DNA from 3 places in the Streptomyces sp. NPDC093109 genome. Region 2 is predicted to be linked to each of the others. Evidence: riboswitches for the same ligand, from Rfam matches in the RefSeq annotation. Region 2 holds a riboswitch; each other region holds the start of a gene.

Region 1 (10,054 bases), 130 kb from region 2:
GTGGAGCGGACACCGTTTTAGGACTTTTTGACTTGAAGGGCAACACCATGGCTGAGCGCCGCGTCAACGTCGGCTGGGCCGAGGGCCTGCACGCCCGTCCCGCTTCCATCTTCGTCCGCGCCGCCACGGCCGCCGGCGTGCCCCTGACGATCGCGAAGGCCGACGGCAACCCGGTCAACGCCGCCTCGATGCTCGCGGTGCTCGGCCTGGGCGCGCAGGGCGGCGAGGAGATCGTGCTCTCCTCCGACGCCGAGGGCGCCGACGCGGCGCTGGACCGGCTGGCGAAGCTGGTCGCCGAGGGCCTGGACGAGCTGCCCGAGACGGTCTGATCCGGCCGACGACGCGCGGGGCCGCCCTCGCCGCCCCCGCGTCCGCCCCCATCGCTCCCGCACCCGCCCCTGAACCGGCGGTCGCGGGAGCGATGTCGTTTCCGCCGCGGGACGGGTGAGCGCGCCGGCTCCGCCGCGTCGCTCCTGGTCACCCCCGGGTTCCGGGGTGGCCCGTGTGATCACTGATGTGCGGGGATTCCATTTCGCGCTCGTGTCAGGGATATGACAAGACGCCAACTCTCTTGTTCTACACGGATAGTTGCTGCAATCTTTAACCGGCCGGGAGGTGTACATGACACTTCCGGTTCACAGCGCGAACACCTGCACTCCCCCCATCAGGTACTCCCCCCATCAGGCGCGCGCCCCACCTGCCGCGCGCCGACTCACCGAGGAGGAACCCCTCGCGATGACAGTCATACGTGACACCAGCCGCTCCACCCGGCGCAGATTCGCGACGCTGGTCGCCGCGACCGCCACCGCCGCGCTGCTCGGCACCGGTGCCGCACTCCCCGCCCACGCCGCACCGGCCGAAGGGAAGGTCCTTCACGCCGGCTCCCCCACCGCGGTCAAGGACAGCTACATCGTCACGCTCAAGGAGGCGGCCGGCTTCTCGGCGTCCTCCGCGGCGGGCAAGGGTCTCGTCTCCGAGTACGGCGGCAAGGTCGCCCGTACCTTCGACGGCGCGCTCAACGGCTACGCGGCCAAGCTCACCGAGACCCAGGCCAAGCGGCTGGCCGCCGACCCCGCGGTCGCCCTGGTCGAGCAGGACCAGAAGGTCCAGGTCGACGCCACCCAGACCAGCGCCCCCTGGGGCCTGGACCGGATCGACCAGGCGGCCCTGCCGCTGAGCGGCACGTACACGTACCCGGACACCGCGGGCTCCGGGGTGACGGCGTACGTCATCGACACCGGCGTACGCATCACGCACGCGCAGATCAGCGGGCGGGCCTCGTACGGCTACAACGCGATCACCGGTACGACGTCGGCCAATGACGACAACGGCCACGGCACCCACGTCGCGACCACCATCGCGGGCACCACCTACGGGGTGGCCAAGTCGGCCAAGATCGTGGCGGTCAAGGTGCTCGACAGCGCCGGCTCCGGCACCACCGCCGGCGTGATCGCGGGCATCAACTGGGTCACCAACAACGCCGTCAAGCCGGCCGTCGCCAACATGTCCCTCGGCGGCGGCGCCAGCACCACGCTCGACACGGCGGTCGCCAACTCGATCGCCTCCGGTGTGACCTACGCGGTCGCGGCGGGCAACAACGGCGCCCTGGCCTCCTCGTACTCCCCGGCCCGGGTCGCCACCGCGATCACCGTCGGCGCCACCACCAGCACGGACGCGAAGGCCAGCTACTCCAACTACGGCTCGGCCGTGAACATCTTCGCGCCGGGCTCGTCCATCATCGCGGGCTACTACACCAGCGACACGGCCACCGCCACGCTCTCCGGCACCTCCATGGCGGCCCCGCACGTCGCGGGCGCGGCCGCGATCTACCTGGCGAGCCGCCCCAGCGCCACTCCGGCCACGGTGCTCAGCGCCCTGACCGGCGGGGCCACCTCGGGCTCGCTCACCAGCGTCGGCACCGGTTCGCCGAACCTGCTGCTGCGGCTCGTCCCGTAACCGGTCCGATCGCGGCCGGCTGATCGCGTAAAGGCAGGACGGAGCCGTGGTCCACGGAATTCAGTGGACCACGGCTCCTTTTTATTCATGAGGGCAGCAGAAAAGATCCCCCGCCCAATTCATCTCTTTGTATACGGCGCGATTGTTAATTGCGGACGCTCGCGATGTTTACGGCATGTTGCGAGGCCCTCACCTTTTCCCGGCCGCGCTCCGGCCGGCGGAGCCGGTGCACCGCCGCGGTCCGCTCCGCGTGCAGGGTCGTCAGGGCCCGCGCCCGCTCCGCGTCCCCGCGCGCCACGGCGTCCACGATCGCGCCGTGCTCCGCCCAGGACTCCACGGGGTTGGCGGGCTGCTCGACCACGTACATCCAGGTGATCTTGTGCCGGAGCTGGGTGAGCAGCGAGGTGAGCGCCGGGCTCCCGGACGCCTGGGTGAGCGTCTCGTGGAACCACGCGCCGAGCGAGCGCAGATCCTCGCCCTGACCCCGGCGGGCCCGCTCCTGACCCAGTCTGACCAGGCCGCGGAGAACCTTGAGATGGGCGTCCGTACGGCGCTGGGCGGCCCGCGCCGCGCCGAGCGGCTCCAGCATCAGCCGCACCTCCAGCAGGTCGGCCGCCTCCTGCTCCGTGGGCTCCGCCACGCAGGCGCCGACATGGCGGCGCGTGGTGACGAAGCCCTCCGACTCCAGCGTGCGCAGGGCCTCGCGCACCGGGACCCGGGAGACGCCGTAGCGCCGCGCCAGGTGTTCCTCGGTGAGCCGGCCACCCCGCTCGAACAGACCGGAGACGATGTCGTCGCGAATCGCCGTGCATACCGAGTGCGCGGGAATGCGCATGTCCGAACCTCCGCCTTAATCCGCGCGAAACGCAGCCGATTGACGCCTGTTCCGTGACTCTATTGCAATCAACGAGAATTTCCGAAGGGTGCCCGAAATCCATGGATATCTTTTGGCCAACGGGCAGGTCGGACGGCGGAGCGGAGACGGGGCGGAGCGGGACGGCGCGATGGGGCAGCGGGCGGGAGCGGTCAGACGTTCACGCCGTGCGCGCGCAGATACGCGACGGGGTCCATGTCGGAGCCGTAGTCCGGTCCCGTCCTCGCCTCGAAGTGGAGATGCGGCCCGGTGGCGTTGCCGCTGGCGCCGGAGAGGCCGAGGCGCTGCCCGGGGGCGAGGCTCTGGCCCACCGAGACCTCGATCGAGGAGAGGTGGCCGTACTGGGTGTACGTGCCGTCGCTCATCCGCAGCACGACGTTGTTGCCGTACGAGCCGCCCCAGCCGGCCTCGACGACGGTGGCGGCGCCGACGGCCACCACCGGGGTGCCTGACGCGGCGCGGAAGTCGACGCCCGAGTGACTGCCGGAGGACCAGAGGGAGCCGCCGGCCCGGTATCCGGTGGTGATGTACGAGCCCGCGACGGGGAGTTGGAAGGTGCCGAGGAGGGTGCGTTCGGCGGCGCGCGTGGCGCGCTCCTTGGTGGCGCGTATCTCCTTGGCGCGCGCCTCGGCCAGCCGCTGGGCCTCCGCCCGCGCGACGGCCTCGGCCTTGATCCTGGCCGACCGGTCGGCGGCGTAACGCTGGGCGTGGGCCTGGTCGTCGACCACGACGGCGAGGGTGTCACCGAGGTCGGCGACCCGGTTGAAGCCGGTCTGCGAGGCGGCCTCGGCGCCTGCTCCCGAGGCGAGCGCCGGGGAGGCGGCGAGGGTGCCGACGACGCCGGTCGCGGTGAGGGTCGCGACGCCCGCGGCGTTGACGCCCCGGCGGGTGGTACGGCTCCGGGCGCGGTGCTTCCCGGTGGCACGGGTGAACGCCATGGGGTGACGGGTCCTTTCCTTCCCTCTCGCCTACCGGGTTAGCTGACGGGTTCGGAGCAGGAAGGTCTCCTACGGGCCCCTCCACGCGGCGAAGCTGCGCGAAGGCGGTCCGATTCACCCCAGGGACGGTGGGTCCCCGGCTCCCCTCGGCTCGCGCCTGACGGGGACTCGGCGATGGCTGTCCGTTGCCACGGGTGCGGCGCAACGGCCGAACAGCCGGACCGACGCTAAGCCGATGGCCTTTCCAACGCCAACCAGACAGGCTGTTTTGTCGCGTTCCCCACAGGGCAGACGGCATGTTTCCACGGGAAACAGGGACAGAACGGAAAACCCCGGTGACCGCGGTCACCGGGGTTCCGTGTACGGCGGGCCGAATCAGCCGGTGACCACGGTCACTTCGCCGATACCGAGCGCCTCGACGGGCTCCTTGATCTGCGCCGCGTCCCCGACCAGTACGGTCACGAGCCGGTCCACCGGGAAGGCGTTGACGACCGCGGCCGTCGCCTCGACGGTGCCGGTCTCGGCCAGCCGCGCGTACAGCCGCGCCTGGAAGTCGTCCGGCAGGAACTGCTCGACCTGGTCGGCGAGGGTGCCCGCGACGGAGGCGGCCGTCTCGTACTTCAACGGGGCGACGCCCACCAGGTTCTGTACGGCCACATCGCGCTCGGCGTCGGTCAGTCCCTCGGCCGCGAGTGTGCGCAGCACGGTCCAGAGGTCCGCCAGCGCCGGCCCGGTGGAGGCGGTGTCCACGGAGCCGCTGATGGCGAGCATCGCGGCGCCGGTCGGGCCGCCCGGGGCGTCGGGCGCCGAGGAGCGCAGGACCTGGCCGTAGGCCCGTACACCGTAGGTGTAGCCCTTCTCCTCGCGCAGCACCCGGTCGAGCCGGGAGGTGAGCGTGCCGCCCAGGCAGTACGTGCCGAGCACCTGCGCGGCCCAGACCCGGTCGTGGCGGTCGGCGCCGATGCGGCCGATCAGCAGCTGGGTCTGGACGGCGCCGGGCCGGTCCACGATGACGACGCGGCCCGTGTCGTCCGCGGTCACGGGCGGGACGGGCCGGGGCGCGGCCGTGTTGCCGGTCCAGGCGCCGAGGGTGTCGGCGAGGATCTCGTCCAGATCGACGCCCGTGAGGTCGCCGACGATCACCGCGGTGGCCGTGGCCGGGCGTACGTGCGCCTCGTAGAAGGCGCGGACGCCGGCCGCGTCGATGCGCTCGACCGTCTTCTCGGTGCCCTGGCGCGGCCGGGACATGCGCAGGGTGGCCGGGAACAGCTCCTTGGAGAGCTGTTTGGCGGCCCGGCGGCCGGGGTTGGCGGTCTCGTGCGGGATCTCGTCGAGCCGGTTGCCGACGAGACGTTCGATCTCGCTGTCGCCGAAGGCGGGGGCGCGCAGGGCCTCGGCGAGCAGGCCGAGCGCCTTGGGCAGCCGGGAGACCGGGACCTCCAGGGAGACCCGGAGCCCGGGGTGGTCGGCGTACGCGTCGAGCGTGGCGCCGCAGCGCTCCAGCTCGGCGGCGAACTCCTCGGCGGAGTGCTTGTCGGTGCCCTCGGAGAGCGCCCGCGCCATGATGGTGGCGACGCCGTCGAGCCCTTCGGGCTCGGCGTCGAGCGGGGCGTCGAGGTTGATCTCGACGGCCACCACCTGCTGGCCGGGGCGGTCGCAGCGCAGCACGGTCAGGCCGTTGCCGAGTGTGGCGCGCTCGGGGGCGGGGAACGCCCAGGGCCTGGCCTCACCGGCGGTCGGCCGGGGATGGAAGTCCATGGTGACAGTGGCGTCGCTCACTGGTCCGCCCCTTCCTGCTCGTCGGTCCCGGCCTGCTCGTCGCCGGCGTCCTCGGTGGTGCCGGTGTCCTCGGCGGTGAGCGGTTCGTACACCAGCACCGCCCGGTTGTCGGGGCGCAGCCGCGCGGCGGCGACCGCCCGTACCTCCTCGGCGGTGATGTCCAGCACGCGCGTGACGGCGGAGAGCGCCAGCTGCGGGTCGCCGAAGAGCACGGCGAAGCGGCACAGTTCGTCGGCGCGGCCGGCGACCGTGCCGAGCCGGTCCAGCCACTCGCGCTCCAGCTGGGCCTGGGCGCGCTCCATCTCCTCGTCGGTCGGTCCTTCGGCGGCGAGCCGGGCGAGCTCCTCGTCGACGGCCGCCTCGATGGCCGGGACCTCGACACCGCCGGACGTCTTCACGTCCAGCCAGCCGAGGGAGGGGGCGCCGGCCAGCCGCAGCAGTCCGAAGCCGGCGGCGACGGCGGTACGGTCGCGCCGTACCAGCCGGTTGTGGAGCCGGGAGGACTCGCCGCCGCCGAGCACGGTGAGCGCCAGATCGGCGGCGTCGCACTCGCGGGTGCCGTCGTGCGGCAGCCGGTAGGCGGCCATCAGCGCGCGCGCCGGGACCTCCTCGCGGATCTCCTCGCGCAGCTCACGGCCGATGGTGTCGGGCAGCGTGCCGTCGCGCGGCGGCTGCTTGCCGTCGTGGGACGGGATCGAGCCGAAGTACTTCTCGACCCAGGCGAGCGTCTGCTCGGGGTCGATGTCGCCGACGACGGAGAGCACCGCGTTGTTCGGCGCGTAGTTGGTACGGAAGAACGCGCGGGCGTCCTCCAGCGTCGCGGCGTCCAGGTCGGCCATGGAGCCGATCGGCGTGTGGTGGTAGGGATGACCCTCGGGGTAGGAGAGTGCGGTCAGCCGTTCGAAGGCCGTACCGTATGGCACATTGTCGTACCGCTGGCGGCGCTCGTTCTTGACGACGTCCCGCTGGTTCTCCATGGACTCTTCGTCGAGCGCGGCGAGCAGCGAGCCCATCCGGTCGGCTTCCAGCCAGAGCGCCAGCTCCAGCTGGTGGGTCGGCATGGTCTCGAAATAGTTGGTGCGCTCGAAGCTGGTGGTGCCGTTCAGGGAGCCGCCGGCCCCCTGCACCAGCTCGAAGTGGCCATTCCCCGCCACCTGCTTCGATCCCTGGAACATCAGGTGCTCGAAGAGGTGCGCGAGGCCCGTACGACCCTTGACCTCGTGGCGCGAGCCGACGTCGTACCAGAGGCAGACCGCGGCGACCGGGGTCAGGTGGTCCTCGGAGAGCACCACGCGCAGGCCGTTGGCCAGGCGGTGCTCAGTAGCTGTCAGGCCGCCGGAACCGGCCTGCGCTGTGGCCGTGTGACCCATGGGCATGTACGTCCCTTCGATCGCGATATGGAGAAGTCCTGCCACTGTATGCAAGCGTGCCGCGACCACGCGAAGTTCCCCGGTGGCGGCTCCCCCGCCGCCGCCCCCGCCACCCGCCCAACGACGGGTCGAGGTCGGCGTTGTCAGTGGCGCGGTCCACAATGGTCCGCGTCAGTTCCAGAAGTTGCCGTACAGAACCTGTGAAGGAGCCGCAGCCGAGATGGCCCGCCGCAGTACGAAGACCCCGCCGCCGGAGGACTTCGAGGAGAAGATTCTCGACATCGACGTGGTCGATGAAATGCAGGGCTCCTTCCTCGAATACGCCTACTCGGTGATCTACTCCCGGGCCCTGCCCGACGCCCGGGACGGTATGAAGCCGGTGCACCGCCGCATCGTGTACCAGATGAACGAGATGGGCCTGCGCCCCGACCGCGGCTATGTGAAGTGCGCCCGCGTCGTCGGTGAGGTCATGGGCAAACTTCACCCGCACGGGGACGCCTCGATCTACGACGCCCTGGTCCGGATGGCACAGCCGTTCTCCATGCGGCTGCCGCTCGTCGACGGCCATGGCAACTTCGGCTCGCTCGGCAACGACGACCCGCCGGCCGCCATGCGGTACACCGAGTGCCGGATGGCTGACGCCACGTCACTGATGACCGAGTCGATCGACGAGGACACGGTCGATTTCCAGCCGAATTACGACGGCCAGGAGCGGGAACCGGTCACACTTCCGGCCGCGTATCCGAACCTGCTCGTCAACGGCGCCTCCGGGATCGCCGTGGGCATGGCCACGAACATGCCGCCGCACAACCTCGGCGAGGTCGTGGCGGCCGCGCGCCATCTGATCAAGCACCCGGCCGCCGACCTGGAGACGCTGATGCGTTTCGTGCCGGGGCCCGATCTGCCGACCGGCGGCCGGATCGTCGGGCTCACCGGCATCAAGGACGCCTACGAGAAGGGCCGGGGCACCTTCCGGATCAGGGCCACCGCGACGGTGGAGGACGTCTCCCCGCGCCGCAAGGGCCTGGTCGTCACCGAGCTGCCCTTCACGGTCGGCCCGGAGAAGGTGATCGCCAAGATCAAGGACCTGGTCTCCGCCAAGAAGCTCCAGGGCATCGCGGACGTCAAGGACCTCACCGACCGCGCGCACGGCCTGCGCCTGGTCATCGAGATCAAGAACGGTTTCGTACCCGAGGCCGTGCTGGAGCAGCTCTACAAGCTGACGCCGATGGAGGAGACCTTCGGCATCAACAACGTGGCGCTGGTGGACGGCCAGCCGCTGACGCTGGGCCTCAAGGAGCTGCTGGAGGTCTATCTCGACCACCGGTTCGAGGTGGTGCGCCGGCGCAGCGAGTTCCGCAGGACCAAGCGGCGGGACCGGCTGCACCTGGTCGAGGGGCTGCTCGTCGCGCTCATCGACATCGACGAGGTCATCCGGCTGATCCGGTCGAGCGACAACTCGGCGCAGGCCAAGGAGCGGCTGATCGAGCGCTTCTCGCTGAGCGACATCCAGACGCAGTACATCCTGGACACGCCGCTGCGCCGGCTCACCCGGTTCGACCGGATGGAGCTGGAGGGCGAGCGCGACCGGCTCAACGGCGAGATCGACGAGCTGACCGGGATCCTGGAGTCGGACGCGGAGCTGCGCAAGCTCGTCTCCGCCGAACTGGCCGCCGTGTCCAAGAAGTTCTCCACCCCGCGCCGTACGGTGCTGCTGGAGTCCGCGGGATCCGCCGTGGCCGCGGTGCCGCTGGAGGTCGCGGACGACCCGTGCCAGGTGCTGCTGTCCTCGACGGGCCTGCTGGCCCGTACGGTCAACGGCGAGCCGCTGGAGGGTGAGGACGGCAGGCGGGTGAAGCACGATGTGATCGTGTCCGCCGTCCCCGCGACGGCCCGCGGCGACATCGGCGCGGTGACCTCGACGGGCCGGCTGCTGCGGATCTCGGTGATCGACCTGCCCCAGCTGCCGGACACCGTGTCGGCGCCCAACCTCTCGGGGGGCGCCGCGGTGACGGAGTTCCTCGCGCTGGAGGGCGACGAGAAGGTGGTCTGTCTGACGACCCTGGACGAGTCGTCCCCCGGGCTCGCCCTGGGCACGCTCCAGGGCGTCGTCAAACGGGTGGTGCCTGACTATCCGTCCAACAAGGACGAGCTGGAGGTCATCACCCTCAAGGAGGGCGACCGGATCGTCGGCGGTGTCGAGCTGCGGACGGGCGAGGAGGATCTGGTCTTCATCACCTCCGACGCCCAGCTGCTGCGCTACCAGGCCGCGCAGGTACGGCCGCAGGGCCGGGCGGCCGGCGGCATGGCGGGCATCAAGCTGACCGACGGCGCCGAGGTGATCTCCTTCACCGCCGTGGATCCGGCGCGGGACGCCGTGGTGTTCACGGTCACCGGTTCGCACGGCACGCTGGACGACTCCGTACGGACGGCGAAGCTCACCCCGTTCGACCAGTATCCGCGCAAGGGCCGGGCGACCGGCGGCGTGCGCTGTCAGCGCTTCCTGAAGGGTGAGGACATGCTGGTCCTGGCCTGGGCGGGAGCGAGCCCGGCACGCGCCGCGCTGAAGAGCGGGGCGCCGGTGGAGCTGCCGGCGCCCGACCCGCGCCGGGACGGTTCGGGCACACCGTTCGCGCCGGAGATCGAGGTGCTGGCGGGGCCCGCGCTCTGACCCGCCGTGTCCCCGCCGGCCGCGTGAGGGCCGGCGGGGCCGCTGGGCGGAGAGACCGTCACGGCCAGTCCGCGTCGGTGTCCGGGTCCCCGGCCGGGTCCGTGTACGGGTCCCCGTCCGGGTCCGGGCCTTCGGGTCCGGGCCCGGGCGGCGTTCGGGGCTCGGGCCCGTCGCCGGGTACGTACCGCAGGACGCCCCACATGCTCCGGCCGTCGGGGGCGGCCTCCCCGGGCTCCGGATCCTGGCAGGCCGCCAGCTCCTTGATCAGGGCGTCGCCGTCGATGCCCGAGCCGATCAGCACCAGCCGGGTGCTCCGGTCCCCGCCCCGCGGCCAGGGCTCGGGGTGGAAGCGCAGCGAGCGGCCGACCGCGTGCAGGGCGTAGCGGTTGGCCGGGTCGGCGGCGCCGAAGCCGACGAATCCCTTGATCCGGTAGAGCCCGGCGGGCCGGGAGTCGAGAAACTCCAT
Region 2 (10,054 bases):
GGTGTACCGCGCGCCCGGCAGGCTGAGCAGCTCCCCGGAGAGGTCGAGCTGCGCCGGCGCCGGCTTGCCGCGGGTCAGGTCCAGCGCGAGGCCGCGCGCGGCGAGGTCCCGGTACTCCTGACGGGCCCGGTCGAGGAGATCCGGCAGGGCGGCCGTGCCGGCCGTCGAGGCCGTCTCTGCCGTGTCGGTCGGGGCGTCGGGGCTCAGCTCGGTCGTCATGGTCGTTCCTCTCGCGGATGCCGCGCCGATGGTGGCACCCGCCGAGGATACAAAGCGGTGGAGCGGTCCGGTGCCGGACCGCGGCCCGGTCAGATCTCTATGTCGTTCTCGATGCGCTTCAACTGGTGGCGGGCCATGGCCAGGTTGGCGCGCGTCCGGTCGAGCACCAGGTAGAGAAACAGCCCCTTGGTGGTCGGCCCGGACAGCGGGCGCAGTACGTGGTACTGCGTCCGGAGCGTGATGAGGATGTCCTCGATGGTGTCCTCGATGCCGAGCGTCTCCAGCGCGCGGACCTTGGCGCGTACGACATCGGTGTTTCCCGCGGCGGCGACGCCGAGGTCCAGGTCCCTGCCGCCCCCTAGCACGCCCAGGGCCATGCCGCTGGTGTAGTCGACGAGTGCCGTGCCGACGGCTCCCTCGATCATCATCGCGTCCTTCAGTGCCACGTCCGTGCTTGCCATGACTCCCACCCTCATCGTCGTGTACTCGTTCGATCACCTTAGAGGATGGCAACATACTGATCTGCCGAATTGAAGACTTCTTCAAGCCGTCCGCGTCCTCCGGTGCCGGAGGGGCACTAGGGTCTCCAGGGTCGAGACAGGTTGTGACAGGCCGAGAGTGCCGCGATACGGGTGAGGTGGGCGAGAGGTGAACGCGATGCCGGTGCCGCTGTACCAGGCGAAGGCGGAGTTCTTCCGGATGCTCGGCCACCCGGTCCGCATCCGCGTGCTCGAACTGCTTCAGGACGGGCCGATGCCGGTACGGGATCTGCTCGCGGCCATCGAGATCGAGCCGTCGAGCCTCTCGCAGCAGCTGGCGGTGTTGCGCCGGTCGGGCATCGTGACCGCGACCCGGGAGGGCGCGACGGTGGTGTACGAGCTGGCCGGCGGCGATGTGGCGGAGCTGATGCGGGCGGCGCGGCGGATCCTGACCGTCATGCTCGCGGGCCGGCAGGATCTGCTGGCCGAACTGCACGACACGGGGGTCGGCGCGACGCCGTAGCGGACGTCGGCGCGTACGCGCGTCGCGTACGCCCAGCGCTTACGCGGGGCCGCTCACGTGGGCCCAGCGCCTACGCGGGGCCGCTCACGTACGTACCGCGCTTACGCGGGCCCCCGGCGGCGGGGTGCGGTGTCCGGATCCGCGGCCCGGAGGTCCGCCAGCAGCTCGGCCTGGCCGGCCAGTACCCCGGACAGGATCGTGCGTGCGACCCTCAGCAGCTCCGCGACCTGGGGGCTGGCCAGCGAGTAGTGGACGACGGAGCCCTCGCGGCGGGTGACCACCAGATTCGCCCGGCGCAGGACGGCCAGCTGCTGTGACAGATGGGCGGGCTCGACCCCTACCTCCGGCAGCATCTCCGCGACCGCGTGCTCGCGCTCGCTCAGCAGCTCAAGCACCCGGATCCGTACCGGATGCCCGAGCGTCTTGAAGAACTCCGCCTTCAGCTGGTAGAGCGGCGCGCTCACCGACTTGCCTCCGCACTGCTGCGGCCGGCCGTGGGACCGGTCGCTCGCCGTCGCTCGGACACCGGGGGCCGGTGCCGCTCCCACCCGGGACTCACTGCCCCGGGGTCGTCCTCGCCGTATCCCGCTCGTCCGGCGGCTCTGGACCGACCGGGACAACACTGCCATACGCGCCGGTCCCGGGCTGGCGGTACGGGATCATGGTGCCCCTGGCGCGCTCCCGTCCGGCCGGGGAACAGCCCTCTCGCGGACGCCGGTTGGGGATTTCGGGCCTGGCCGACGGTCGGTTTATGATCTTGGCCATGACTTCGCAAACCCCCGAGAAGAGCCCGTCCCGCAAGCAGAAGCTCCAGGAGAAGCAGCGGCGCCAGCTGGCCGTCGTCGACACGATCGACAAGGCCGAGGCCAAGCTGCGCAAGGCCAAGGTGGAGCTGGCCGAGGCCGTGGCGGAGGCGGTCGAGGTCTTCGGCAGCGAGCAGAACGCCGCCGACGAGCTCGGACTGCCGGTGGAGACGATCCGCGGGCACCTCGACCTCATCGAGGTCGACGGCGACGGCTCCGAGGAGACCGCGGAATCCCCGGAGACCGCCCCCGCCGCCGTGACCCCGGCGAAGGCCAAGGCGCCGTCCAAGGCGGAGCCGAAGCCCGAGACGGAGTCCGAGCTGGAGCCGGAGCCCGCGCTGGTCTAGTACCGGGAGTACCGGGCGCCAGGAACACGGGAGCGGGGCCGCACGTCGGCCCCGCTCCCGTTTCTGTTTCCGTATACCGTTCCGTCCCCCGCGATCCGCACCCGGCCGGTCCTGATGGCCGAGCACGTCCGGTTTCTGACGCGTATTCGGAACACGCTCGCTCGGTATCCCGGCGCGGTTCTCCGAAGGCAACGCCACTCGACCGGAAGGGGTGTTGGTGAATTCCTCGGCGAATTACGTGCCCGGTGCGTTTTTGATGTGCGGTCAGGTGCTCCGACCGCGCCCTTCGGTGCCTCGCCGCCCGGGTTGTATGGGTGATATTTGGGTGTCTTGTCCTTTTATGTTCGCCCTACGGGGGTGACGTGCATCACGGTGGCGGGGTGGGTGTGGCGGCCGGGAGGGCGCGTATTTCGTACGCCCGGCGGGAATTGCGGGATTTGATCTTTCCGCGCCGGAGAGCGCATTGAATTCCGGACTTGTTCGGTTCCGCTGTTCTCGCTTAAGTTCACGTCACTCCGGATGGAACGCCGAATCCTGCCGCTGTCCGGTCAACCCACCAACCCACTCATGTACGGCAGGAGCGGGGGACCCAGGTAAGTCGCCGGTCCGTGTACGGACCGGCTTGGGGTGAAGTCTCGTGTACACCGCGTGACCGGGCATCTCCTGCCCGAACCCGACAGCTCACCTCGCAGGCGACGGAGAGGAACGCGTCATGTTCGCAAAGGCTGTCGTCAGGGCGAAGCACAAGGCGAAGCACCGCCGCCCCAGAACGAACCCGCTCGCCCGTGGCGCCGTCGCCGTGAGCGCGGGGGGTGCCGTACTGGCCCTGCCCCTGCTCGCCGCCACCACCGCCCAGGCCGCGCCCGTCACCGCCCCGGCGGCCTCGGTGCCCCAGGCCTCCGACAACGCGGTGAAGGCCGTCCCCACCACCTACTCCGTGGTCCTGGGCGACTCGCTCTCCAAGATCGCGAAGGCGCACTCGCTCAGCGGCGGCTGGAAGAAGCTGTACGCGGACAACCGCGGGGCCATCGGGACCAACCCGTCCCACATCCGCCCCGGCCTCACGCTGAAGCTCGGTACGGCCGCCAAGGCCACGGTGAAGGCCGCCCCGAAGGCCGCGCCGAAGACGGCCACCAAGACGGCCGCCAAGACCGTCACCGCCGCTCCCGCGGCCCTGAAGTCGTACAGCAACAACCTGGACGGCTGGATCCGGGAGTCCCTGGACATCATGGCCGCGCGCGGTATCCCCGGCAGCTACAACGGCATCTACCGCAACATCATGCGTGAGTCCTCGGGCAACCCGATGGCCATCAACAACTGGGACATCAACGCCCAGAACGGCATCCCCTCCAAGGGGCTCCTCCAGGTCATCGACCCCACGTTCCAGACGTACCACGTGCCCGGTACGTCCCTGAACAGCTACGACCCGGTCGCCAACATCACCGCCGCGTGCAACTACGCCGCCGCCCGGTACGGCTCGATCGACAACGTCAACGGTCCCTACTGACGGACCCGCGCCCGGCACAACACCGGCCCCACCTGCCCCGCCTCGGCGCGGACGGGTGGGGCCGGCGGCCGTTCGTGCCCCTTCTCGCACCATGCGGAGCAGGCAACAGGCCGGAAACGATCACGGAACGACCGGGAAATTTCGGTACGTCACTCTCTCTCCACGCATACGAGACGGAAGGGAGCCGGTATGAGCCTCAGCAGCGCACGTCCGGCGGACCTCCGCAGCCGTGTCCACCAGTCGGCCTGGACGCGGGGGCGTGTGGCCCACGGTGTGCCGCTCCGCTCCGCCGCCGCCCGCGGCTGAGCGACACGCGGCCCGTAGCCCTCCAGCTCCCTCCCTCCGTCCCCTCCGGCGGGGACGTATGCGCAGAAGGACCTCACCATGACCACCGTCGTACCCCCTCCCGCCCTGCCCAGGGAGTGCACCTTCGACCCCGGTGACTGGGCGATCCTGGCCCGCCACTGGTACCCCGTCGCGCTCTCCCGCGAGGTCGGCGGCCGGCCCGTGGCCGTACGGCTGCTGGACGAGACGCTCGTGGCCTACCGGGTGGACGGCGAGGCCGTCGTCGCCCACGACATCTGCCCGCACCGCGGTGTCCCGCTCAGCCTCGGCGGCGGCGACGGCGCGGGCATCACCTGCGCCTACCACGGCCTGCGCTTCGGCGCGGGCGGCAGGTGTACGGACGTACCGGCGCACCCCGCAGCGAAGATCCCCGCCCGGCTGAACCTGCGGACCTTCCCCGTCGTCGAGCGGTACGGACTGGTGTGGACGTGTCTGCGGCCGACCGACGAGGAGCGGCGGGACCCGGCGGCCGTGGCGCCCGTACCGCGCATGGCCCACTGGGACGACGAGGGGTTCCAGCGGATCACCTGCCCCAGCATCGACATCGCCGCGTTCGCGGGCCGCCAGCTCGAAGGGTTCCTCGACGTCGCCCACTTCGGCTTCGTCCATCTCGACTCCTTCGGCGACCCCGACAACACCGCTGTCCCCGACTACTCCCCGGTCCGCCACGACCGCGGCTTCTCCGTCGACTACTGGAGCACGGTCAGCAACTACGCGCGCGGCGGCCCGCAGGCCCCGCCGGACTTCCAGTGGCTGCGCCACTTCGACGTCCATCTGCCTTTCACCGCCACCCTCGTGGTGCACTTCCCCGGCGGCGGACGCCTCAACATCATGAACGCGGCCTCCCCCGTCTCGGCCAGGAAGACCCGGATGTTCGCCCCGATCGCCCGCGACTTCGACACCGACGGGCCGGTCCAGGACGTGTACGACTTCAACCGGAAGGTGTTCGAGGAGGACCGTGCCATCGTCGAGGTGCAGAAACCTGAGAACCTGCCCCTGGACCCCCGGCTCGAAGTGCACATCCCCGCCGACCGCAGCTCCATCGCCTACCGGCGCGGGCTGCGCGACATGGGCCTGAGCCACTTCTTCACCGCGTAGGAGCCATGGCCGTGCAGACCCTCGATGTCATCGTCCACGCCGTCACCCTGGCCTCCGCCACCAGCCGCAGCTACGAACTCCGCCCCGTCACCGGTACGTTGCCGCCCTTCGACGCCGGCGCGCACATCGACGTACACCTCGACCGGGCGGACGGCGGCCCGGCGCTCATCCGCCCGTACTCGCTCTGCAACTCGCCCCGGGAGAAGGACCGTTACCTCATCTGCGTACACCGGGAGGACACGGGACGTGGCGGTTCCCTGGCCCTGCACCGGGAGATCACGGTGGGCCGGCGGCTCCGTGTCTCCGCGCCGCGCAACCTCTTCCCGCTGGTGTCCGCGCGGCGGTACGTGCTCGTCGCGGGAGGCATCGGCATCACACCGCTGCTCTCGATGGCCGAGACCCTGGCCGCGCGCGGCGCGCCGTTCCGCCTGCACCACTACACCTCCAGCGCGGCGCGGGCACCGCTGGCGGAGCGGCTGGCGGAGTCCTCCTTCGCCGGGCGGGTGGTGAGCCACCGCGGTGACCGGGGCGACAGCGTCCGCACCGGCCTCCCCGGTGACCTGCTGGTCCCGGACCCGGAGACGGCCGTATACGTGTGCGGTCCGGCCGGCTTCATGGCGTGTGTACGCGACGGGGCGAGCGCCCTCGGCTGGCGGCCGGAGCAGCTCCACACCGAGCGGTTCACACCGACACCGGGACCGGCACCGACACCGACGGTGGGGGCATCCGTGCCTCACGAGGCGGGCACCGGCTTCACCGTCCGCCTCGCCAGCACCGGCGAGCGCTATCCCGTACCCGCCGACCGCACCATCGCGGACGTGCTCACCGCACACGGCGTCGAGATCGGACTCTCCTGCGAGCAGGGGATGTGCGGTGCGTGTCTGACACCGGTACTCGCGGGCGAGCCCGACCACCGCGACGAGGTGCAGAGCCCGGCGGAACAGGCCGCGAACACCCACATCACCCTCTGCTGCTCCCGCGCGCACAGCGCGGAACTCCTGCTCGACCTCTGACCCGGGCGTCCGCCCCGTCCGATACCGTCCACCACCTCGTCGACATCACTCGGCATCACTCGACATCATCGGAGAAACCGCCATGGACACTTCCGCCCTCGCGACCTCCTTCGGCGCCCGGCTGCCCGACTGGGTCCTGTCCGAACTCGCCGGAGTCCCCGAGGTCCTGCCCACCGACGAGGACCGGATACGGCTGGCCAACCGGCTCGCCGAACGCAACCACCGGGAGGACACCGGCGGCCCCTTCGCGGCCCTCGTCGTGGACTCCGCCACCGGGCGACTCGTCTCCGCCGGCGTCAACCTCGTCCTGTCCTCGGGGCTCTCCTCGACCCACGCCGAGGTGGTGGCCCTCTCCCTCGCCCAGACCCGGCTCTCCACCTGGAACCTGGGCGCGCCCGGCGCCCCCGAGCTGGAGCTCGTCGTCAACTGGCGTCCGTGCGTGATGTGTTACGGCGCGGCCATGTGGTCCGGGGTCCGCCGCCTGCTGATCGCGGGCGACGGACCCGAGGTGGAGGCGCTCACCGGCTTCGACGAGGGCCCCATGCGTGAGGACTGGGCCGAGCAGTTCGGCGAGCGCGGGATCCGGGTGGACCGCGGTGTACTCCGCGACGAGGCCATCGAGGTCTTCCGGGAGTACGGCGCGCGGGAGGACGCCGTCGTCTACAACGCCCGTTGAGACGGCGCCCGTTGGGACAAGCCCCGTTGAGATACAACGGCGACCCCCACGCCGCCTACCGCGCCAGCTCCTTCGTCACCCGGTCCAGCATGAACGCCGACGACTCCCTCGCCCGCTCCTCCCACGCGAAGACACACACCGTCGCCACCCCGTCGAAGTTCATGTCGCGCAGTGTGGAGAAGAAGGTGTTCCAGTCCACCTCGCCCTGGCCGATGTCCAGGTGCTGGTGGATCCTGGCGGCCGTGCCGGGCGGGTTGAGGATGTAGCGCAGCCCGGAGGAGCCCTTGTGGTTGAAGGTGTCCGCGATGTGCAGGTGCTGGAGCTTGTCGCCCGCGTACCGCAGCATCTTCTCGATGTCCGCGCCCGGGTCGGAACCGGAGAGATGGAAGCTGTGCGGCGCGCAGTACAGGTAGTTCACGTACGGCTTGTTGATGGCGCGCACGAGATCGACCGCCGGGTCGTTCTCCTCGCAGAAGTCGTCCGGGTGGGCCTCCAGATTGAGTGCGATGCCCTCCCGCTCGAACTCCGGCAGCAGCTCCTCCAGCGACCGCCAGAACGCGGCCTCGCTCGCCGCCGCTGCCTCGGGACGCCCGTTGAACTCCGAGTTCATCAGCGGACAGCCGAGCCGGGCGGTGATCTCGATCATCCGCTTCCAGTAGCGGACGGCGGCCTGCCGCTCGGTCTCGTCCGGGCTCGACCACTTGTAGAGCGGCAGCACACTCGCCAGCTGTACGCCGGTCTCGTCCAGCGCCGACTTCAGCTCGGCCACCCGCTCGTCGTCCGCGCGCGGATGCAGGAAGAAGGGCATGAAATCGTCGCGCGGGGACAGCTCGATGTACTCGTAGCCGAGGTCGGCGACCGTGCGCACCATCTCCCTGATGGGCAGGGCGCGCAGCATGTACGGGTCGAGGGCGATCTTCATCGGTCGGTTCCTCCGTAGAAGGCGGGGCGGGTGGCCAGCGCGTCGATGGGTACCGTCTCGCCGGAGTGCAGCGAGACGACCAGGGCGTCCGAGATGACGGTCGCGGCGTAACCGTCCCAGGACGAGGGGCCGGTGGGCTCCGTACCGTTCGCCACGGAGGCCGCCCACTCGCGGAACTCGGTGTCGAAGGCGTTCTCGAAGCGGCCCTGCCAGTCCTGGAGGACGGCGGTGGTGTTGCGGCCGGCGCCGCGTACCGAGACCGCCGCCGGGTCGGGCAGCCTGACGAGGCCCTCCTCGCCGACGGTCTCGCACTGGATGTCGTATCCGTAGCGGCAGTTGACGAAGACCTCCAGATCGATCCGGACGCCCTCGGCGGTCTCGAAGAGCATGATCTGCGGATCCTGGAGGTGCTCCTGCCGGTTGCGGGTCCGGCGCGGACGCAGCACCTGTACGGAGCGGATCTCGTCGTCGAGCAGCCAGCGCAGTACGTCGATCTCGTGGACGGCCGTGTCCTGCGCGGCCATCTCGGAGGTGTAGGAGTCGGGGACGCTCGGGTTGCGGTGGGCGCAGTGCACGATCAGCGGCGCACCGATCGCACCGGACTCGATGACCCGCTTCATCTCCCGGTAGCCGGAGTCGTACCGGCGCATGAAGCCGACCTGCACCAGCCGGCGGCCGTGGGCGGTCTCGGCCTCGATGATCCTGAGGCAGTCCTCGGCCGTCGTGGCCAGCGGCTTCTCGCAGAAGACCGGCTTGCCCGCGGCGATGGCGGCGAGGACGTGCTCGGCGTGGGTGGGACCCCACGAGGTGATGACGACGGCGTCGACATCGGGCGCGTCGATGACCGCGCCGCCGCTGGGCAGCGCGCGGGCGCCGACCGAAGCGGCGACCTTCTCGGCGCGGGCGGTGTCGATGTCGAACACCGCGGTGACCCGGGTGCCGGTGATCACATGGGTCAGCCGGGTGATGTGCTCCTGGCCGATCATGCCGGTGCCGATGACGCCGATACGGACAGTCATGAGGGGTTCCCCCTTTCGGAGAGGCTCGGTTGCGGGTTCAGGACGGGCTCAGGACGGGCTCAGGACGGGTTCGGGAAGGCAGGCCTGCGGGTCCCGGTGAGGCCGCTCTCGCCCAGCACCTGGCGCGTCCGTACGGCGATGGGCAGCGGAACCTCGGGCGCGCACGGGTAGAGGTCCTGCTCGACGATCACGAACAGCTCGGCGTCGAGCCCGGCGAGCGCCTCGACCACCCCGGCCGGGTCGGGGACCCCGGCGGGCGGTGCCACGCAGACCCCGCGCTTGACGGCCTCGCCGAAGGAGAGCTTCTCCTCGGTCACCTGCGCCAGCACGGCCGGGTCCATCTGCTTGATGTGGACATAGCCGACGCGCTCGCCGAAGCGCCGGATCAGATCCAGGTTGTCGCCGCCGCCGTACGCCACATGACCGGTGTCCAGGCAGAGGTTCGCGTAACGCGGGTCCGACTCGTTGAGGAAGCGCTCGATCTCGGGCTGCGTCTGGATGTGGCTGTCCGCGTGCGGGTGCAGCACGAGACGTACGTCGTACTCCTCCAGCAGGATCTTGCCGAGCCGGTCGGCGGCCCGGCCGAAGCCGGCCCACTGCGGGGCCGTCAGCTCCGGGCTCTCGGTGAACGCGCCGGTCTTCTCGTCCCGGTACATCGGCGGGATGAAGACGAGATGGTGGGCCCCGGCCGCGGCGGTGAGCCGCGCGACCGGCAGCACCTCGGCGAGCATCGCGTCCCACGCCTCGGGCCGGTGCAGCGCGCCGAAGACGGTGCCGCCTGAGACCTTGAGGCCCCGGGCGGACAGCTCCTCGGCGAGGCGCTCGGGCTCGGTGGGCAGATATCCGTACGGGCCCAGCTCCAGCCACTCGTAACCGGCCTGGACCAGTTCGTCGAGGAAGCGGGTGTACGGGACCTGGTGCTCGTCCTCGACGAACCAGACGCCCCACGAGTCGGGCGCGGAACCGAGGCAGAGATTGCCCACGGTGGTCCGGGGAGAAGATGACGTCATTGTCATGGCTGCGGCTCTCTGGACAGAGGAAGGTGGAGCGGGGAGCTGGGAGGGAGCGTCAGTTGTTGGTGGGGAAGCTGAAGCCGGCGCCGG
Region 3 (10,054 bases), on a different contig from region 2:
CGACGACCCGCACATGGCGCGCGCCGCCCAGTGGGTGCGTAGCCGGGGCGGCATCGCCGCCAGCCGGGTCTTCACCCGGGTCTGGCTGGCGCTCTTCGGCTGGTGGAAGTGGGACGACCTGCCCGAACTCCCGCCCGAACTGGTCTTCCTGCCCAAGTGGTTCCCGCTCAACATCTACGACTTCGGCTGCTGGGCCCGGCAGACCATCGTGCCGCTCACCATCGTCTCGGCGAAACGGCCCGTACGGCCCGCGCCCTTCCCCCTCGACGAACTCCACGCGGGCCCCGTCGCCGGCGGGACCGCCCTCGCGCCCGTGGCCAGCTGGGACGGTGTCTTCCAGCGCCTCGACAAGGCCCTGCACCTCTACCACAGAGTCGCCCCGCGCAGACTCCGCCGCACCGCCATGAACGCCGCCGCGCGGTGGATCATCGAGCGCCAGGAGAACGACGGCTGCTGGGGCGGGATCCAGCCGCCCGCCGTCTACTCCGTGATGGCCCTGCATCTGCTCGGCTACGACCTCGACCACCCGATCATGCGCGCCGGACTCGAATCGCTCGACCGGTTCGCCGTCTGGCGCGAGGACGGCGCCCGGATGATCGAGGCGTGCCAGTCGCCGGTCTGGGACACCTGCCTCGCGACCATCGCCCTCGCCGACGCCGGGCTGAGCCCCGACCATCCGGCGCTGGTCAAGGCCGCCGACTGGATGATCGGCGAGCAGATCGTCCGCCCCGGCGACTGGGCCGTACGCCGGCCCGGACTCACCCCCGGCGGCTGGGCGTTCGAGTTCCACAACGACAACTACCCCGACATCGACGACACCGCCGAGGTGATCCTCGCGCTGCGCAGGGTCGGCCACCCCGACCCCGAGCGGCTCGACGCGGCCATCGAGCGCGGCGCCCGGTGGAACCTGGGCATGCAGTCGCGGAACGGGGCCTGGGGCGCCTTCGACGCCGACAACACCAGCCCCTTCCCCAACCGGCTGCCGTTCTGCGACTTCGGCGAGGTCATCGACCCGCCCTCCGCCGATGTCACCGCGCACGTCGTCGAGATGCTCGCCTACGAGGGCAGGGCCCACCACCCGGTCACCCGGCGCGGAGTCGAGTGGCTCCTCGCGGAACAGGAGACCTTCGGCGGCTGGTTCGGCCGCTGGGGCGTCAACTACGTGTACGGGACGGGGGCGGTGGTGCCCGCGCTCACCGCCGCCGGACTGCCGCCCGCCCACCCCGCGATCCGCCGCGCCGTCAGCTGGCTCGAATCCGTCCAGAACGAGGACGGCGGCTGGGGCGAGGACCTGCGCTCGTACCGCGAGGAGGACTGGATCGGACACGGCGCCACCACCGCCTCGCAGACCGCCTGGGCGCTGCTCGCGCTCCTCGCCGCCGGGGAACGGGAGAGCAAGTCCGTCGAGCGGGGCGTCGCCTGGCTCGCCGAGACCCAGTGCGAGGACGGCTCCTGGGACGAGCCGTACTTCACCGGCACCGGCTTCCCCTGGGACTTCTCCATCAACTACCACCTGTACCGGCAGGTCTTCCCGCTCACGGCGCTCGGCCGGTACGTCCACGGAGAGCCCAAGGCCCTCACCGCCCTCGCCGGCACGCGCAAGGGCAGCTGATGGAACGGTCCCCGGGGCCGTCTCCTCGCCCCGGCGCCTCCGGTCCGGCCGTACCGCTGCTGATCGCCTGCGCGCTCGGCATCGAACGCTTCGCGCTGCGCGCCGCCCCGCGCGGCGGCCGGGCCGGGGCGGCGGGGCCGGTCACCCTGCTCCGTACCGGCATGGGCCCCGCCAACGCCGAGCGCGCCGTGGCACGCGCGCTCGCGGAGCCCCGGCACCGGGACGCGGCCGTCCTCGCGTCCGGGTTCTGCGCCGGGCTCGCCCCGGGGATGAACCCCGGCGATCTGATCGTCGCCGAGGAGACCCGCGGCCCGGACGCCACCACCCCCTGCACGGGCGTAGGGGCCCTGGTCGACGCCCTGGTCAGGGCCGTACCCGGGCATACGGTCCACACCGGCCCGCTGACCGGATCCGACCATGTGGTGCGCGGCCGGGAGCGGGCCGAGCTGCGGACCACCGGGGCGCTCGCGGTGGACATGGAGTCCGCCGCCACGCTCCGCGGCGCCCTGCTGTCCGGCCCCCGCCCGGTTGCGGCCGTCCGGGTGATCGTGGACGCTCCGGAGCATGAGCTGGTCCGTATTGGCACGGTACGCGGTGGAATATCGGCCTTCCGTGTTCTCCGTGCCGTCCTTCCCGCTTTTCATGAATGGCACCGTTCTTTGCTGCTCCCCAGGAGGTGAGCTAGATGGCCATGCCACTTCGTCAGACCATCAGGGTCGGGACGTACCTCTTCGAACAGAAGCTGCGCAAGCGGGAGAAGTTTCCGCTCATCGTCGAGCTGGAACCCCTCTTCGCCTGCAACCTCGCCTGTGAGGGATGCGGGAAGATCCAGCACCCCGCCGGAGTGCTGAAGCAGCGCATGCCCGTCGCCCAGGCCGTCGGGGCGGTGCTGGAGTCCGGCGCGCCGATGGTCTCCATCGCCGGCGGCGAGCCCCTGATGCACCCGCAGATCGACGAGATCGTCCGCCAGCTGGTGGCCAGGAGGAAGTACGTCTTCCTCTGCACCAACGCGATGCTGATGCGCAAGAAGCTCGACAAGTTCACGCCCTCGCGGTACTTCGCCTTCGCGGTGCACATCGACGGGCTGCGCGAGCGGCACGACGAATCCGTCGCGAAGGAGGGCGTGTTCGACGAGGCGGTGGCGGCGATCAAGGAGGCCAAGCGCCGCGGCTTCCGGGTCACCACCAACTCCACCTTCTTCAACACCGACACCCCGCAGACGATCATCGAGGTACTCAACTACCTCAATGACGAGCTGAAGGTGGACGAGATGATGATCTCGCCCGCCTACGCCTACGAGAAGGCGCCCGACCAGGAGCACTTCCTCGGGGTCGAGCAGACCAGGGAACTCTTCAGGAAGGCCTTCTCCGGCGGCAACCGGGCGCGCTGGCGGCTGAACCACTCGCCCCTCTTCCTGGACTTCCTCGAAGGCAAGGCCGACTTCCCCTGCACGGCCTGGGCCATCCCCAACTACTCGCTCTTCGGCTGGCAGCGCCCCTGCTATCTGATGAGCGACGGGTATGTGCCGACGTACCGTCAGCTCATCGAGGAGACCGACTGGAGCAAGTACGGCCGCGGCAAGGACCCGCGCTGCGCCAACTGCATGGCGCACTGCGGCTACGAACCGACCGCAGTCCTCGCCACCATGGGCTCGCTGAAGGAGTCCCTGCGGGCGGCTCGCGAGACGGTCGTCGGGACGCGGTGACGACCGGTATGACCACGGGTGAGCCGGTGGCGCCGGAGTGCTGGGCGCCACCGGCCGGTTCCGTGCCCGGTTCCGTATCCGGTCCCAAGGAGGCCATGGCATGACCACCGAACCCAAGGGCTTCGACCTGGGCAAGCTCCTCGCCGAGCGGAGCGCCGAGCGCTACGAGCTGCACACCCGGCATCTCAACCACCAGCTCCCGCGCATGCTGCGCACCATCGGCTTCGACCGCGTCTACGAACGGGCCGAGGGCGCCTACTTCTGGGACGACAAGGGCGACGACTACCTGGACATGCTCGCCGGCTTCGGCGTGATGGGCCTCGGCCGGCACCATCCCGTCGTACGCAAGGCGCTCCACGACGTCCTCGACGCCTCCCTCGCCGATCTCACCCGCTTCGACTGCCAGCCGCTGCCCGGACTGCTCGCCGAGCGGCTCCTCGCCCACAGCCCGCACCTCGACCGGGTGTTCTTCGGCAACAGCGGTACGGAGGCGGTCGAGACCGCGCTCAAGTTCGCCCGGTACGCCACCGGGAAGCCGCGGATCCTCTACTGCCCGCACGCCTTCCACGGACTGACCACCGGCTCCCTCTCCGTCAACGGCGAGGACGGCTTCCGCGACGGATTCGCCCCCCTGCTGCCCGACACCGCCGTCCCGCTCGGTGATCTCGACGCGCTGGAACGGGAGCTGCGCCGCGGAGACGTGGCCGGATTCGTGGTCGAGCCGATCCAGGGCAAGGGCGTCCACGCGGCCCCGCCCGGCTTCCTGCGCGCCGCGCAGGAGCTGCTGCACCGCCACGGAGCGCTGCTCATCGCCGACGAGGTGCAGACCGGCCTCGGCAGGACCGGCGACTTCTACGCGTACCAGCACGAGGACGGCGTCGAACCGGACCTGGTCTGTGTGGCCAAGGCGCTCTCCGGCGGCTACGTACCCGTAGGCGCGACCCTCGGCAAGGACTGGATCTTCAAGAAGGTCTACTCCTCGATGGACCGTGTCCTGGTCCACTCGGCGAGCTTCGGCTCGAACGCCCAGGCCATGGCGGCCGGCCTGGCCGTCCTCTCGGTGATGGCGGACGAGGAGATCGTCGCCAACGCGCGGGCCACCGGCGATCTGCTCAGGACCCGGCTGGCGGCGCTCGTCGACCGGTACGAGCTGCTGTCCGAGGTGCGCGGCCGGGGCCTGATGATCGGCATCGAGTTCGGCCGGCCGCGGTCGGTGAAGCTGCGCGGGCGCTGGACGATGCTCCAGGCCGCCCGCAAGGGGCTCTTCGCGCAGATGGTGGTCGTACCGCTGCTCCAGAAGCACCGCATCCTCACCCAGGTCTCGGGCGACCGGCTGGAAGTGATCAAGCTGATTCCGCCGCTGACCATCGGTGAGGCGGAGGTCGACCGCTTTGTGACGGCCTTCACCGCCGTCATGGACGACGCCCACAGCGGCGGTGGACTCATGTGGGACTTCGGGCGGACCCTGGTGAAACAGGCCGTCGCCCACCGGTAGGGTTTTTGCCTCAGGGGCAAGAAATTTGCCTCTGAGGAAAGATGCTGGCGCAATGGGAGGCATGAGCACACCTCCCGCCGGAGAGGCGGCCGGCGAACTGCCCGAACAGCTCCCCGATGTCGCGCCCCGGCTGCGCGAGCTGCGCCGCGGCCGGCACCTCACCCTGGAGGCCGCGGCCCGCCGGGCGGGGCTGTCCCCCGCGCATCTCTCCCGGCTGGAGACGGGGCGCAGGCAGCCGTCGCTGCCCATGCTGCTCGGCCTGGCCCGTATCTACGGTACGACCGTCTCCGAACTGCTCGGGGAGGTGCCGCCGGAGCGCGACCCCATCATCCGGGCCGGCCGGCCTGCGCCCGCGGAGGCCGACGGCTGGACGTACCACCAGGCCGGCAGCCCCGGCCGGGCGATGCAGCCGCTCCGCCTCCAGGTGCCGTACGGGGCGCAGGGGGACCTCGTCCGCGTCCACCCGGGGGAGGAGTGGCTCTATGTCCTCGACGGGCGGCTGCGGCTCTACCTCGGCGACACCGCGCATGTGCTCGCCGCCGGGGACAGCGCGCACTTCGATTCGCTCACCCCGCACCGGATCGCCGCGGCCGGTCCCGGGGGGACCGAGCTGCTCTTCGTCCACACCCTGCTGCAGAGTTCCGCCGCCGAGCTGTGCCTCGGCGGCGGAACCCACCGCCGCTGACCCGCCGAGAGAGGCCCGCCGCCATGCCGGAGACAGAGAAGCCCGTACCCGCCGCCGATCCCGGGGCCCCCGCCGTCGCGGCCGGACCCGCGGCCGGACCCGCGGCCCGGCCGGAACGGATCATGGACGAGGAGAAGAAGTTCCCCCGGGGGCTGGTCATCCGGCTCTTCGCCTATCTGGTGGCGGGCCATCTCTTCGCCGCGTTCCTCTACCTGCTCTTCGAGATGGGCGGCAAGGGATAACCGTGCGGCGTCAGCCGTTGCCGTCGTCGAGGAGCCGGTCGCGCAGCCGGTCGCGGGTCTCGGGGGCGAGTCCGAGCCCCTCGGAGAGATAGCGGTCGGTGGTGCCCCAGGTGTTCGTGATGCTCTCGAAGGCCGCCGCCAGGTAGGCGGGGCGCGCGTCGAAGAGCGGGCTGAGCAGCTCCATCACCTCGGCGGACTCCTCGGCCGCCGAGCCGTCGCCGCGGCGGACCCGGTAGCGGCGGTGCGGATCGTTCGACTTGAGGTAGTCGGCCTCGATCGCGTCGGGCTCGACCCCGACCGCGAGCAGGGCGACCGCGACGGAGAGCCCAGCGCGGTCCTTGCCCGCCGCGCAGTGCATCAGCGCCGGGACGCTGTCCTCGGCGAGTGCGTGCAGCACCCGGCTGTGCTCGGTGGTGCGCTCCGTGATGATCGTCCGGTACGAGCCGATCATCCGGGCCGCCCCCCTGTCGTCCGAGAGGAGCGAGCGCAGCTGACCGAGATCGCCGTCCCGCACCATCCGCCAGAACTCGGCGCCGTCGGCCGGGTCGGAGAGCGGGATGTTCACCTGCCGGACGCCGGGCAGTGCCACGTCCTCGCCGTCCAGTTTCATGTCGGCGGAGTTGCGGAAGTCGAAGACCGTGTGCAACCCGAGGCCGGTGAGGAAGGCCGCGTCGGCGTCGGTGGCGTGGGCGAGGTGGCCGCTGCGGAAGAGTGTGCCGCCGCGTACGCGCCGGCCGTCCGTGGTCGGCAGGCCGCCCACGTCACGGAAGTTGCGCACACCGGACAGTTCGGGCTCTGTCGACGGGACTTGCGGCAGCTGCTGCGTCACGGCGGCTCCTCCGTGTCTGCCGTCGGCGCGGCTCGCCGACGAGGTCGTCTCCTGACGATACGACATGGGTTCGGAGCCGAGGAGGTGGCCGCGGGGGATCTGTCCGTAATGGGGGATTGCAGCCAAAGTGCCCTGTTAATGGGGGAGATGGGGTGCGGGCCGTGAGCGGAATCATAGCGGTGACGTTCCGTGGCGGCGTCGCCGAAGGTAAAGCCAACCCCATGGGGGAATCGAAGATCGGTCATCGACGCAGGGTGACGGGTGGTGCGTGGCGATATTCCAGTCACCTCCTGCGGCTGAAAACAACTGCTTGTACCGGACGTCCGACTCGCCTACGTTCACCCTCAATCCGGGTGGAACGCCGAATCCTGCCACTGCCCGGAGACCCACACCCGAACCCTTCACGTGTGGCAGGAGCGGGGGACCCAGGCAGTACGCCGATCCGGGTGTTCCGGACCGGCTCGGGGTGAAGCCGCGCACCACGCGCGGCCGGGCAGCTCCAGCCCGAACCCGACAGCTCACCTCGTACGGCGCCGGAGAGGAACGCACATGCCCGCGAAGGGTAAGCACCGCCGACCGAAGAACAATCCGCTCTCGCGCCGCTTCATCGCCGCAGGCACGGGCGGCGCCGCCATCGCGCTGCCGCTCATCGCCGCCACCGGCGCGCACGCCGCCGGGCAGGCCGCGCCCGCCGTCGCTCCTCAGGCGGCTCCCGCCGCGGCCGACACGGTGCGTACCACGTCGGCGGCATCGGCGTCGGCTTCGGCTTCGGTGTCGGCCGCTCCGCAGGGGACCGCCGCCACCCGGATCGGCACCAGGACGGCGGCCCGCACCTACTCCGTGGTCTCCGGCGACTATCTCTCGAAGATCGCGGTCGAGCAGCGGGTCCAGGGCGGCTGGCAGAAGCTGTACGAGGACAACCGCCGGGCGATCGGCGCCGACCCCGGTCTGATCCACCCCGGGCTGAAGCTGACGCTCGGCACGAAGGCGGCGTCGGCCGCGCCGTCCCGTACGTCGGCCGCCCCGTCCCGTACCTCCTCCGCGCCGGCCGCGTCCGCGCCCCGGGCCGAGGCTCCGGCGAAGGCCTCCGGCACCGCGTCGTCGAAGTCCGCGTCGTCCAAGTCCGCCTCGTCGGACGCGGGGTCGTCCACCGCCTCCGGCAGCGCGGCGCCCAACACGGCTACGCAGACCACCGGTTCGGGCTTCCTCAAGCCCGTCGACGCGCCGATCGGCACGTCGTACCGCGCGTCGGGCGGCAGCTGGTCCAGTGGCTACCACACCGGTGTGGACTTCCTCGCCTCCGCGGGCTCCACCGTCAAGGCGGTCGGCGCGGGCACCGTCGTCTCGGCCGGCTGGGGCGGCTCGTACGGCAACCAGGTCGTCATCCGGCACAGCGACGGCAAGTACTCCCAGTACGCCCACCTGTCGGCGCTGTCCGTCTCCAACGGCCAGAGCGTGGACGTGGGGCAGCAGATAGGCGTCTCCGGCGCCACCGGCAATGTCACGGGCCCCCACCTGCACTTCGAGATCCGCACAGGCCCCGACTACGGCTCGGACATCGACCCGGTGGCCTACCTCCGCTCGCAGGGCGTCACGGTCTGAACCCGCTCCGGACCGCGGCGGACGCGCGGTGGTCGCCCGGCACTCCGGTGCCGGGCGACCACCGTTCTCCGGCTATTCCCGGTTGGGCGAAACTTGACGGATGGTATTTCTCACCCACGGTCAACCCCTCCTTACGGTCGCGTAGGTCACAACGCCGGGTGGAAGATGGACCGCTGTGGCAGACGATTCGAGAACAACAGGAAACAGCGGATTCGGGTCGTACGCGGCGATCGGCGACAGCTTCACGGAGGGCGTGGGAGATCCGGGCCCCGACGGGCAGTTCGTCGGATGGGCGGACCGGTTGGCGGTCCTGCTCGCCGACCAGCTCCCGGACTCCGGCGCGACGGCCGACACCGCGCACGGGGACTTCCGCTACGCCAATCTCGCCGTACGCGGCCGGCTCCTGGACCAGGTCGCGGAGGAGCAGATACCCCGGGCGCGGGAACTCGCCCCGGACCTGGTGACCTTCTGCGCGGGCGGGAACGACATCCTCCGGCCCGGCAGCGACCCCGACGATGTCGCCGAGCGCTTCGAGCGGGCCGTCGCCGACCTGACAGGATCCGTCGGCACCGTCCTGCTGACCACCGGCTTCGACACCCGTGGCGTCCCCGTACTGCGCCATCTGCGCGGCAAGATCGCCACGTTCAACGCCCATACGCGGGCCATCGCGGACCGCTACGGCTGTCCCGTACTCGACCTGTGGTCCCTCAAGACCGTCCAGGACAGGCGGGCCTGGGACGGCGACCGGCTCCATCTGTCGCCCGAGGGACACACCAGGGTCGCGCTGCGCGCCGCTCAGGTGCTCGGCTTCGAGGTGCCCGCGGACCCGGACCAGCCGTGGCCGCCGCTGCCGCCGCGCGGCACCCTGGAGGAACGGCGCGACGACATCCACTGGGCACGTGAGTACCTGGTCCCCTGGATCGGGCGCAGGCTGCGCGGTGAGTCCTCGGGCGACCACGTCGAGGCGAAGCGGCCCGATCTCCTGCCGCTCCCGTGAGCACCGGGTCCCGGCGCTACCCGCCCGCCGGGACCCGCGCCGGGAGAGGCCCGGCCGGTATCCGCTCCAGGACACCGCCCGCGAAGACGTCGTACAGCGGCAGCGTCTCCAGATGGACATAGCCGATGTGGCAGTCGCAGACCGCGAGCGGGCAGGCCCGCGGCGCGAGGGCCCGCCGGTAGGAGCCGTCGTACAGATTGCCCAGCTCGGCCGGGACGAAGTGGCAGCGCCGTACGGTGCCCTCGCCGTCCACCGAGATCACCGACTCGCCCGTGCGGCAGGGCAGCCCGGCCGAACGGTGCGGATCGCGGCTGTAGGGGAAGAGCGGGTCAAGATCCGTCCAGCGCGCGGCCTCCTCGTCCGTGTAGCGGTGCCCGTCCGCCGCGTTGACCCAGAGATAGACGTGCGCGGGCAGCTCGGCGCGGAGCCGGCGGGCCTGCTCCAGATGGTCGTCGAGACCGACGACGCCCACGCTGAACCGGATGCCGAGCGCCGTCAGCTCGTGGGCCTTCGCCAGAAAGCGGTCGTACGGCGTCTGCCCGGGGTGGTACGTGCACCACAGCGCGAGCTTCGCCGGGTCCGCGTCCGCCAGCCAGCCGGTGCGGCAGCTCAGATTCGTCTGGATCGCCACCCGGCGGATGTGCGGCAGGTGTGAGAGACCGACCAGCGTCCGCCGGTACCAGGACCGCGTCAGGCCCTCGCCCCAGGGTGTGAACAGCACCGACAGCCGGTCGTCCGCCGGCCCGTCGTCCGCCGGACGCGCGGCCCAGCCGGCGAACCGCTCCAGCGCGGCCCGGTCGGCGCGCAGCTGGTCTCCGCTGTCCCGCCGCTTCGCGAACGGGCAGTACGGGCAGTCGTAGTCGCAGGAGGCGAGCGGGCCGCGGTAG

What was found. Region 2 has a riboswitch for cyclic di-AMP ahead of AB0389_RS06170 (LysM peptidoglycan-binding domain-containing protein). Riboswitches for the same ligand answer to the same signal wherever they lie in the genome.
Positions count from the first base shown of each region.
Region 1: linked by a shared signal. The riboswitch ahead of AB0389_RS06665 (M23 family metallopeptidase) and the one ahead of AB0389_RS06170 (LysM peptidoglycan-binding domain-containing protein) in region 2 are both predicted to bind cyclic di-AMP.
Region 3: linked by a shared signal. The riboswitch ahead of AB0389_RS34535 (LysM peptidoglycan-binding domain-containing M23 family metallopeptidase) and the one ahead of AB0389_RS06170 (LysM peptidoglycan-binding domain-containing protein) in region 2 are both predicted to bind cyclic di-AMP.

Region 1 covers NZ_JBFBEZ010000004.1:176,205-186,258, forward strand. Annotated here, with positions in the region: gene AB0389_RS06650 (HPr family phosphocarrier protein) at 48-329, shown strand; gene AB0389_RS06655 (S8 family peptidase) at 736-1,956, shown strand; gene AB0389_RS06660 (GntR family transcriptional regulator) at 2,102-2,791, opposite strand; gene AB0389_RS06665 (M23 family metallopeptidase) at 2,983-3,768, opposite strand; cyclic di-AMP (ydaO/yuaA leader) riboswitch at 3,781-3,952, opposite strand; gene AB0389_RS06670 (pitrilysin family protein) at 4,144-5,526, opposite strand; gene AB0389_RS06675 (pitrilysin family protein) at 5,544-6,923, opposite strand; gene AB0389_RS06680 (DNA topoisomerase IV subunit A) at 7,138-9,588, shown strand; gene AB0389_RS06685 (GTP-binding protein) at 9,647-10,054, opposite strand, start outside.
Region 2 covers NZ_JBFBEZ010000004.1:42,505-52,558, reverse strand. Annotated here, with positions in the region: gene AB0389_RS06195 (aminotransferase class I/II-fold pyridoxal phosphate-dependent enzyme) at 1-219, opposite strand, end outside; gene AB0389_RS06190 (hypothetical protein) at 309-680, opposite strand; gene AB0389_RS06185 (metalloregulator ArsR/SmtB family transcription factor) at 877-1,221, shown strand; gene AB0389_RS06180 (metalloregulator ArsR/SmtB family transcription factor) at 1,323-1,685, opposite strand; gene AB0389_RS06175 (hypothetical protein) at 1,985-2,371, shown strand; cyclic di-AMP (ydaO/yuaA leader) riboswitch at 2,887-3,079, shown strand; gene AB0389_RS06170 (LysM peptidoglycan-binding domain-containing protein) at 3,084-3,878, shown strand; gene AB0389_RS06165 (aromatic ring-hydroxylating dioxygenase subunit alpha) at 4,263-5,321, shown strand; gene AB0389_RS06160 (PDR/VanB family oxidoreductase) at 5,327-6,334, shown strand; gene AB0389_RS06155 (nucleoside deaminase) at 6,417-7,010, shown strand; gene AB0389_RS06150 (sugar phosphate isomerase/epimerase) at 7,066-7,932, opposite strand; gene AB0389_RS06145 (Gfo/Idh/MocA family oxidoreductase) at 7,929-8,951, opposite strand; gene AB0389_RS06140 (TIM barrel protein) at 9,011-9,961, opposite strand; gene AB0389_RS06135 (CoA-acylating methylmalonate-semialdehyde dehydrogenase) at 10,020-10,054, opposite strand, start outside.
Region 3 covers NZ_JBFBEZ010000059.1:12,817-22,870, reverse strand. Annotated here, with positions in the region: gene shc (squalene--hopene cyclase) at 1-1,612, shown strand, start outside; gene AB0389_RS34565 (1-hydroxy-2-methyl-2-butenyl 4-diphosphate reductase) at 1,612-2,292, shown strand; gene hpnH (adenosyl-hopene transferase HpnH) at 2,298-3,317, shown strand; gene AB0389_RS34555 (aspartate aminotransferase family protein) at 3,418-4,812, shown strand; gene AB0389_RS34550 (XRE family transcriptional regulator) at 4,874-5,497, shown strand; gene AB0389_RS34545 (DUF6126 family protein) at 5,620-5,739, shown strand; gene AB0389_RS34540 (tyrosine-protein phosphatase) at 5,750-6,568, opposite strand; cyclic di-AMP (ydaO/yuaA leader) riboswitch at 6,950-7,114, shown strand; gene AB0389_RS34535 (LysM peptidoglycan-binding domain-containing M23 family metallopeptidase) at 7,118-8,170, shown strand; gene AB0389_RS34530 (SGNH/GDSL hydrolase family protein) at 8,346-9,167, shown strand; gene AB0389_RS34525 (STM4011 family radical SAM protein) at 9,184-10,054, opposite strand, start outside.